2 regions of the Micromonospora sp. NPDC053740 genome follow, and region 2 is predicted to be linked to the other one. Evidence: riboswitches for the same ligand, from Rfam matches in the RefSeq annotation. Region 2 holds a riboswitch; the other holds the start of a gene.
The links. A riboswitch is a leader RNA that binds a small molecule or an ion and turns the genes downstream of it on or off. The one in region 2 is predicted to bind thiamine pyrophosphate.
Positions count from the first base shown of each region.

Region 1: it holds a riboswitch for thiamine pyrophosphate, as region 2 does, so the genes downstream of both, thiE (thiamine phosphate synthase) here and AB0K35_RS27260 (ECF transporter S component) in region 2, are expected to answer to the same signal.

Region 1 is NZ_JBFASO010000002.1:348,117-353,066, forward strand. It holds gene AB0K35_RS06160 (thiamine phosphate synthase) at 1-501, opposite strand, end outside; gene AB0K35_RS06165 (thiazole synthase) at 498-1,277, opposite strand; gene thiS (sulfur carrier protein ThiS) at 1,274-1,474, opposite strand; gene thiO (glycine oxidase ThiO) at 1,465-2,631, opposite strand; gene thiE (thiamine phosphate synthase) at 2,628-3,254, opposite strand; TPP riboswitch at 3,249-3,358, opposite strand; gene AB0K35_RS06185 (ThuA domain-containing protein) at 3,672-4,950, shown strand, end outside.
Region 2 is NZ_JBFASO010000012.1:31,843-36,792, forward strand. It holds gene AB0K35_RS27250 (energy-coupling factor transporter transmembrane component T) at 72-872, opposite strand; gene AB0K35_RS27255 (ABC transporter ATP-binding protein) at 869-2,299, opposite strand; gene AB0K35_RS27260 (ECF transporter S component) at 2,418-3,011, opposite strand; TPP riboswitch at 3,086-3,190, opposite strand; gene AB0K35_RS27265 (alpha/beta fold hydrolase) at 3,298-4,128, shown strand; gene AB0K35_RS27270 (AAC(3) family N-acetyltransferase) at 4,158-4,950, shown strand, end outside.

The DNA of each region.
Region 1 (4,950 bases), on a different contig from region 2:
GGCTCCCGCCTCGACGCAAGCGGTTACCTGTTCTGGGGTTTCGACGCCGCCGAGGGCGAGCAGGGGCACCGGGCTGGAGCGGACCAGGCTGCCGAGCCCAGCAACATCCAGGGGTGGGCCGTAGCCCGGTTTTGTCTTTGTGGGCCAGACCGGGGAGATGGTGGCGTAGTGCTCGGTGGTCAGGCGGTCCAGCTCGGGTTGGTGGTGGCAGGAGCGGCCGACCAGGCCGACGGTTGGCGGTGGGTACGGGCCGGCGGCGGGCAGGTGCACTGCGTCGCCACCGAGCGGGTCGGGGCCGGCCACGATGAGGGTTCCGCCGACGTCGGCGAGGATCGCCCGCAGGTCGGCGGCGAGGGCGGCGCGTTCGGCGCGCGGCAGGTCCTTCTCCCGCAGCACCACCCAGCGCACTCCCCCGGCCACGGCCCCCGCCACCACCCGGTCGAGCCCGCCCCGCGCGACGAGCCGGTCGGTCAACACGACAACCCCTGACGGCGGGGTCACAGCTCGGGTCTTCCCTCGTCAGGGGTGGAGGCGAGCGCGTGGAAGCGGCGCTCGATCCGACCGGCCCGGGCCGCCAGTCGGCCCGCCTCGACCGCGTACCGCATCGCGGTGGCCATCGCCACCGGGTCGGCCGCCCTGGTGACAGCACTCGCCAGCAGCACCCCGTCACAGCCCAGCTCCATTGCCAGCGCCGCATCGGACGCGGTGCCGATGCCGGCGTCGAGGATCACCGGCACGTCCACACCCTGCCTGATGAGTCGAATGTGGTGCGGGTTGCCGATGCCGAGCCCGGAGCCGATCGGCGAGCCGGCCGGCATCACCGCGGCGCAGCCGACGTCGGCGAGGCGACGGGCGAGCACCGGGTCGTCGCTGGTGTACGGCAGCACCGTGAAGCCATCGGCGACCAGCTCCTCGGCGGCGCGGAGCAGTTCCACCCCGTCGGGCAGCAGCGTCCGCTCGTCGCCGATCACCTCCAGCTTGACCCAGTCGGTGTCGAACGCGTCCCGGGCCAACCGGGCCACTGTCACCGCCTCGGTGGCGGTGTGGCAGCCGGCGGTGTTCGGCAGCAGGCGTACGCCGCACCGGTCCAGCAACTCCAGCAGCCCACCGGTGGAGCCCGGCGCGGTGCCCACCCGGCGCAGGGCCAGCGTGACCAGCTCGGTGCCGGACGCCCGGATCGCCTGCTCCAGGACGTGCAGGTTCGCGGCGCCGCCGGTGCCGAGGATCAGCCGTGAGGTGAAGGTCTTCCCACCCAGTTCGAGGGGCACGCCGCTCACCCGCCCTGCGCCGCGGTGAGCACCTCGACCCGGTCACCGTCGCGCAGTGCTCGGGCCGGCCAGCCGGTCCGGGGCACCACCTCGCCGTTGACCGCGACCGCCACCCCACGTGGGTGCGCCACGATGTCGCGGACCAGGTCCGCCACGGACGCGCCGACGGCGACGCTGCGCCCGGCCCCGTTCACAGTCAATTCCACAGGTCCCCCTCCAACGTCGGTTCAGGGCCGCCCGACGCGGCCACCGCGGCGGCAGCGCCGAAGCGGTCGGCCCGGAAGGGCGCGAGCAGCGGGTCGGGTATGCCGCCGAGCACCAGGTCGGCGATCAGGTCGGCGGTGATCGGGGTGAGCACGATGCCGTGCCGGTGGTGCCCGGTGGCGGCCAGGACGTCCGGTCGGCCGGGCAGCGGCCCGAGGATCGGCGCGTTGTCCGGGGTGCCCGGGCGCAGCCCGGCGACCGCCTCGACCAGGTCGTACTCGGCCAGTTCGGGAAGCAGGTCGACTCCGGCACGCAGCAGCCGTTGCACGGCACCGGCGGTGACAGTGGTGTCCGCGCGCTCCTCGACGGTCGCGCCGAGCACCACCTCACCGTCGGCGCGGGGCACCAGGTAGACGTGCTCGCCGTCGGCGTACCCCCGGATCACGTGCCGGAAGCCCGGCGCGACGCCGTCGGGCGCGCGGAGCCGGAGGATCTGGCCCTTCACCGGCCGCACGGGCAGGCCGGTGAGCGCGGCCGCCCCGCAGCCGGCGGCGACCACAGTGACCGGCGCGTCCACATCGGACAGCGAGCGGACCGGTTGCGGCACGAGCACCGCGCCGGCCCGCTGCGCGGCAGTGCGCAGCGCCGGCACCAGCAGCCGTGGGTCGACCTGGTGGTCGGTGGGCGCGAACGCGCCACCGCGCACCCGTGGGGCGAGCGCCGGTTCGCGGTCGCGCAGCTCGCTGGGGCGCAGCGGCGTCACGGGCAGACCCAACCCCTGCTGGTACGCCCACAGTCGGCGCGCCTCGGCCAGGTCGTCGCCGGTGAGCCCGACCATCACTGTGCCCTCGGTCCGGTAGCCGATCTCGACTCCCGTCGTCCCGGTCAACTCGGCGGCGAACGCCGGCCAGCGGGCGGCGGACGCCAGCAGCAACCCGGTCAGCTCCCGCTCACCGAAGTACGCCTCGGCGACCGGGGAGAGCATGCCGGCGGCCACCGCCGACGCACCCGAGCCGGGCGCCGGATCGTGCACCACCACCCGCAGCCCGCGGGCGGCGCAACGCCAGGCGATCGCCAGCCCGATCGGCCCCGCCCCCACCACTGCCACGTCCGGCCGGACCCGGTCGCGCGACGGCGGTGACGGGGACCGGCCGGTCAGCACGTCAGGGCCTCGATCAGTTCGGCGGTTGCCAGTGCCGGGTCGGCGGCGGTGGAGACGGCACCGACCACCGCCACCCCGTACGCCCCGGCGGCCCGCAGCGCCGGCACCCGGGCGGCTGTCACTCCGCCGATCGCGATGACCGGGACGTCGACGGCGTCGACGACGGCGCGTACTCCGGCGGGCCCGATGGGGTCCGGTAGGCCGGACTTGGTGCTTGTGGTGTGACACGGCCCGACGCCCAGGTAACTGGCGCCCGCCGCGACGGCCTCGCGCGCCGGGCCCGGCGCGCGAGCGGTGGCGCCCAGCACACCGGCGGGGCCTAGCACCCGGCGGGCGGCGGCGACCGGCAGGTCGTCGGCGCCGACGTGTCCACCGGCGGCGCCGGCCGCCAGCGCCACGTGCAACCGGTCGTTGACCAGGCAGGTCGCCTGGTACGGCGCGCAGAGCGCCAGCACCCGCCGGGTCAGGTCGTACGCCTCGCGGTCGGTGGCGGAATCCTCGACCCGCACCTGCACCACCAGGTCGGCGTGGGCCACTGTGAGGGCGGCGCGAACCACTGCGAGTGGGTCGCGACCCGGTCGGGTGTCGGTGATGAGATGCAATCGCCCCAGGGACGGCACGGCAACGCTCCTCCCTGCGCCGGCATTACCCGGATCAGGTTCGACGGTCGGGGGCTGTCAGCCCCCCTCTCAGCCCGGTACACCGGGCTCCCGTGGGTTACTTGCGTGTCACCGTACGACAGATCCGCCGGCCTGCCAAGGCGTGGGGTCGGCGGTGGCCGGCCGGCCGGGCCGCGTCAAAACAAGCGAGATCCAATGGGGCACTTCATACAGTCCTGTTCGGAATGTCGCCCCCCGTTGCAGAACCGTTACCCGTCCGCATCTTGCCCGACATCGAGCCAGCCGAATTAATTTGTTCAGCGATTCGACAAAATGTCGGTGGGGGCACCCTGGCACGGTGTGACCACCGGCTCCATCAGGGAGGGCCTTCGGCGAGCCGACTCCCTCGAGCTCTGTCACTACGACACAGGAGGCGGCGTGTCCCGTTCTCGTCGTGCCCGCGTACCCATCACCGCAACCCTGATCTCCCTGGCCATGGCCTCGACCACCCTGTTCGGCGCGCCCGCGCAGGCGGCCGCCCAGGTTCCCCCACGGGATGCGAAAGCCGCAGCCCCGGTCAGCCAGGTGGCGCCGAAGGCGCCAAAGGCCGCGGCCGATCCCTTCTCCGTCCTCGTCTTCTCCAAGACCGCCGGCTTCCGGCACGACTCCATCCCCACCGGCATCGCCGCCATCCAGCAGCTCGGCGTCGACAACGGATTCACTGTGGACAACTCCGAGGACGGCGCCGCATTCAACGACGCCAACCTGGCGAAGTACAAGGCGGTGATCTGGCTCTCCACCACCGGTGACGTGCTCAACGCCGACCAGCAGGCGGCGTTCGAGCGCTACGTGAAGGCCGGCGGCGGTTACGTCGGCATCCACGCCGCGTCGGACACCGAGTACAGCTGGGCCTGGTACGGCGACCTGGTCGGCGCGTACTTCGCCAACCACCCGCAGAACCAGCAGGCCACCGTCAAGGTGGAGGACCACGCCCACCCGTCCACGGCCGGATTGCCGGACCGGTGGTCCCGGTTCGACGAGTGGTACAACTACCAGAGCAACCCCCGGCCGGACGTGCACGTGCTGGCCAGCCTGGACGAGAAGAGCTACACCCCCGGCGCCGGTGCGATGGGCGCGGACCACCCGGTCGCCTGGTGTCAGGACTACGACGGTGGCCGCTCCTGGTACACGGGCCTGGGGCACACCCGGGAGTCGTACGCCGAGCCCCAGTTCCTCTCCCACCTGCTCGGCGGCATCCGCACCGCGGCCGGCGTCGAGAACGCCGACTGCGGCGCCTCGAAGACCTCGAACTTCGAGAAGGTCACGCTGGACAGCAACACCAGCAACCCGATGGAGCTGGACATCGCCCCCGACGGGCGCGTCTTCTACATCGAGCGCGACGGTCGGGTGCAGATCGTGAAGCCGGACACCGGCAACACCGTCACCGCCGTCGACCTGGACGTCTTCACCGGTAACGAGGACGGCCTCATCGGCATCCGGCTCGACCCGGACTTCGCCACAAACAACTGGGTGTACCTGTACTACGCCCCGAACGACGGGGTCACCCGCAACCTGCTGTCCCGGTTCACAGTGACCGGAGACACCATCAGCCTGGCCAGCGAAAAGCAGGTGCTGCGGGTCGACACCCAACGCAACACCTGCTGCCACGCCGGCGGCAGCATGACCTTCGACGGCGACGGCAACCTCTACCTGGCCA
Region 2 (4,950 bases):
GGCGCGGCGCAGGGCGGGGCGCGGGCCGGGGGCGGGGGTGCAGGGCGCGGCGGGGGCGCGGCGCGGCGGGGTCAGCCGATGAGGGGGCGGAAGGTGCCCAGGGCGACGCTCGTGGTCAGGGTGGCCGCGGCGAGTACGGCGGCCCCGGCGATGAGGAGGGCGTCGGCGCGGGTGAAGTGTTGCTGGCGGGCGACGGTACGGGGTGTGCCGGCGTCGAAGCCACGCGCGTCCATCGCCACCGCCAGCCGGGTGCCTCGGCGGATCGCCCCCACCAGCAGCGCGAACGCGGTGGAGGCGAAGAGCCGCAGCTTCGCCACCGGGTTGCGTCCTGCGTCGACGCCCCGCGCCCGTCGAGCCATGCTGATCATCTGCCACTCCTGACCGAGCAGCGGCACGAGCCGGAACGCGGCCAGCGCCCCGATGGCGAACCGGGCCGGCGCTTTCGCGTTCTGGATCAACGCGTCGGCCAGGTCGGTGGGGTCGGTGGTCGCGAAGACGATCACGCCGGGCAGTGCCACCGCGAACACCCGCAGCACCAGGCCGAGCGCGGTGAGCAGGACGCCGGTGGTCACCAGTACCGGGCCCGCGTCCAGCAGGACCCGACCGGACCGGTCGGCGGCGAACAGCACCAGGGTGACCAGGATGCCGGCGGCACTGAGCAGCAGTGGCCAGGCCCGGCGGGCCAGCACCCGGTAGCGGATGCCGAACAGCGGCAGGACGGCCAGCTCAAGGGCGATGGCGATCGCCGGGGCCACCGGGTCCAGGGTCGCCAGCAGGGTGAACGAGAAGACGAGCGCGGCGGCGACCTTCGCTATCGGGTTGCGGCGGGCCAACGGCGCGTCCGGCGCGGCGACCGGTTCGATGCTGATCATCGGTGGTCGTCCGGGGCGCGGTGCAGGGTGACGGTGCGGTCGGCGAGCGCGGCGACGAAGTCCGCGTCGTGGGTGACAGTGACCACGCCGTGCCCGGCGTCGCGCAGGTCGGCGAAGAGGTCGACCAGTTCCCGCCAGGTCCGCCGGTCCTGGCCGAAGGTGGGTTCGTCGCAGATCAGCAGGCGTGGCGCGGTGGCCAGGGCCGTCGCCACGCTCAGCCGCCGCGCTTCGCCACCCGAGAGGGTGTACGGGTTGGCGGCGGCGAGTCGGGCCAGCCGCAGCCGGTCCAGCAGCCCGGTCACTGTTTCCTTGACGGCCGCCTCTGGTTGACCGGTGCGGCGCGGGCCGAGCGCCAACTCGTCGAAGACTGTGCTGGTGACGAACTGGTGCTCCGGATCCTGGAAGACCGACCCGATGCGTCGGGTCAGCGCGGGGGCCCGCCACCGGTGCGGGGGAGTGCGGTGGTCCGCGCCGGCCAACCCGGTGGACGCGGTGACCCGCCCGCTGCCCGGCCGGAGCAGACCGCCGAGCAGCAACGCCAGGGTGGACTTGCCGGCACCGTTCGGTCCGCGTACGGCGAGTGCTTCACCGGCGCGTACCGCCAGGTCGGTGGAGCCCAGCCGGGGCGGCAGGCCGAGCCGGTCGGCGGTGAGCAACAGCTCCCCGGGGCCGGCGGTGGCCGGTCGGGGCGCGATGGGGTGACCGGGCACCCAGACCCCCTCGGCGGCCAGGGCGGCGCCGTGGGCGGCGAAGACCGCCTCGGGCGGGCCGTCCGCGCGCACGCCGCCACCCGGTTCGAGGACGACCACCCGGTCGACCAGCGGCAGTGCCTCGGCGACCCGGTGCTCGACCAGGATCAGCGTGGTGTCGGTGTCCAGCGCGCCGGCCACCGCGTGCCGGACCAGTTCGGCCCCGGCCGGGTCGAGGTTGGCGGTCGGCTCGTCGAGCAGCAGCAGGGCGGGGCGCAGGGCCAGCGCGCCGGCCAGGGCGAGGCGTTGCTGCTCGCCGCCGGAGAGCGCCGCTGTGTGGCGGTCCCGGGGGTACGGGAAGCCGACCCGGTGCAGCGCCTCGTCCACCCGGGGCCAGATCTCGTCGGCCGGCACTCCCCGGTTCTCCAGCCCGAACGCTACGTCGTCGCCGCAGCGCGCCATCACCAGTTGGGTCTCCGGGTCCTGGAAGACGATGCCGACCCGTTCCCGCCCCTTGCGCGGGTCGAGCCCGTCGATCTCGACGGTGCCCTCCTGCTCGCCGGAGTCCTCGGGGAGCAGCCCGGCCAACGCGCTGAGCACTGTGCTCTTGCCGGCCCCGGAGGGCCCGAGAAGCAAGATTCGCTCCCCAGCCTCGACCCGCAGATCAACCCCGCGTACGGCCCAGGCGCGCCGCCCAGCGTGCCGCCACCCGAACCCCCGCAGCAGTACCCCGCCCACCAAACCCACCCCCCTCCCTGCCGCGCGCCCCCGCCTACCCCGGTTGATCAAGAGGTTTGCGTCAGGAAATCGCCTTCCGTTGACGCAAACCTCTTGATCAACGCGGGTTTGTGGGGGGTTAGACCAGGGCTCGGTTTCGGCCTGCGGGGAAACGGTCCAGGACGCCGGTGTTGGCCAGGGCGTTCGTCAGCAGCCAGCCACCCAGGCCGGCGATCACTGTGGCGCTGACGATGGTGAGCAGCGCGTACGGGATGCGGTAGTCGGTCAGCGCGTAGTCGACGTTCCAGACGAAGAAGTCGAACAACGCGGCGCTGAGCCCGGTCAGCGCGCCCGCGAACACCGCGGTCGGCAGCCGGAACGACCGGTACCGGAAGGCGGCGAAGGCCAGTTCGGCGCCGATGCCCTGCACGATTCCCTGCGGGATCACCGTGCCGGCCCACTGGCTGCCCAGCAGCGCGGACAGGACAGCGGCCACGGTTTCGCAGTAGAGCGCGGCGCCGGGCTTGCGGATGACCAGCCCGCCGATCACCGCCGGCATCAGCCAGACGCCGTAGAGCAGCGTCTGCGCCGGCGGGAAGAAGGCGAACGCGCCCTCGGTGGCGCTCCAGACCAGACCCCAGGCCCAGAAGATGACGCCGAAGGCGACAGCGATCACCGAGGCGACCACGATGTCGATGGTGCGCCAACGGTGTGTGTCGGTGGTGGATGTCATGTGTTGCTCCCAGTTCGTGAGTGCGAACCAGGAGAAGACGCACGCCGCGTCCGGTGGCACCGGACTGCGGCGCGGCTGGAGGTCGACCGAACTCCCTGCGCTGGCATTACCCAGATCAGGTTCGAGGGTCTGCGGGCGTGCCCGCACTCTCAGCGCTGTGCGCTCCCCTGTCGGATATGAAGTTGTCTCGCTGACGCTAACACCGACCACCGTCGCGGGCCCAGCAGGGCATCCGCCTGACCTGCGGGAGCGACCCGCCGACCGCCGGCTGGGTACGCTTCCGATCATGCGGGTTGACGCGCGAGGCTTCACGTTCGAGGTGACCGTCGGCGGTCCGACGGACGGCGTACCCGTCCTGCTGCTGCACGGTTTCCCTCAGCACAGCGGCGAGTGGGACGACGTGGTGCCGGCGCTGCACGCCGGTGGGCTGCGCACGTACGCGCTGGACCAGCGCGGTTACTCACCCGGCGCCCGGCCCACGGCGGTGGCCGACTACCGGATCCCTGAACTGGTCACCGACGCGGTGGCGGTGCTCGACGCGCTCGGACTGGACGCCGTGCACCTGGTCGGCCACGACTGGGGCGCGGTAGTGGCCTGGGCGGTTGCCGCCCGGCACCCCGAGCGGGTCAACACGCTGACCGCGGTGTCCGTACCGCATCCGGCGGCCATGGCGCACGCCCTGAGCACCGACGCCCAACAGAAGGCCCGCTCGTCGTACATCGCGCTGTTCCGCAAGCCCGAGAAGGCCGAGAAAGTGCTGCTGGCGTGGCATGCCACCGCGCTGCGCAAGCTGCTCGGCGGGGTGGGCGACACGTCCCGGGTGAACCGGTACGCCGACCCGATGCGTGAGCCGGGCGCGCTCACGTCAGCGCTGAACTGGTACCGGGCGATGTCCCGCGCCGACCTGGCCGGCGTCGGCCCGGTCGCGGTGCCCACCACGTACGTCTGGAGTGACCGGGACGTCGCCATCGGCCGGACCGCCGCCGAGGCGTGCGCGCAGAACGTCACAGGCGACTACCGGTTCGTGCAGCTTCCCGGGGTGAGTCACTGGATCCCGGACGCGGCGCCGGCCCCGCTCGCCGAGGCGATCCTGGCCCGAGCGGGCGGGACGGCCTGAGCCGTGCGGGTCCGCGAGGGAGAGCCAACGTGACGACGGACGCCAGCGGGCCGGGTAGCCGTCGCTCGATCGCCGCGCAGCTGCGTGTGCTTGGCGTACGCCCCGGCGCGACGCTGCTGGTGCACGCCTCGCTGCGTTCGCTGGGCTTCGTCAGCGGCGGTCCGCACGCGGTGGTGCTCGCCCTGCGCGACGCGCTCGGCCCGGACGGCACGGTCGTCGTGCCCACCCACACGCCCGACAACAGCGACCCCGCGCAGTGGCGCAACCCGCCGGTGCCGGCGGGCTGGTGGCCGCTGATCCGCTCGGAGATGCCGGGTTTCGACCCGGCGGTCACCCCGAGCCGGTTCATGGGCGCGCTCGCCGAGACGGTCCGCGGCTGGCCCGGCGCGCTGCGCAGCTCCCATCCGCACGTGTCGTTCGCCGCGCTCGGCCCGGCCGCCGAGCAGGTGGTCGCCGGGCACACTCTGGTGGACATGCTCGGTGAGGGCTCCCCGCTGGCCCGCCTCTACGACCTCGACGCCGACGTGTTGCTGCTCGGCGTGGACCACTCGGTGAGCACCTCACTGCACCTTGCCGAGTACCGCCGCCCCGGCGCGCCCCGGCAGCGGATCGGTGCCGCGGTGCGTACCGCCGACGGTGGTCGGGACTGGGCGTGGTGGCAGGACGTACGACTCGACGCGGACGACTTCGCCGCGTTGGGCGGGGACCTGGAGGCCACCGGAGCGGTACGCACCGCACCGGTCGGCACCGGGACCGGCAGGTTGATGCGCCAGCGGGCGGCTGTCGACTTCGCGGTTCGCTGGCTGGCCCGTAATCGAACGA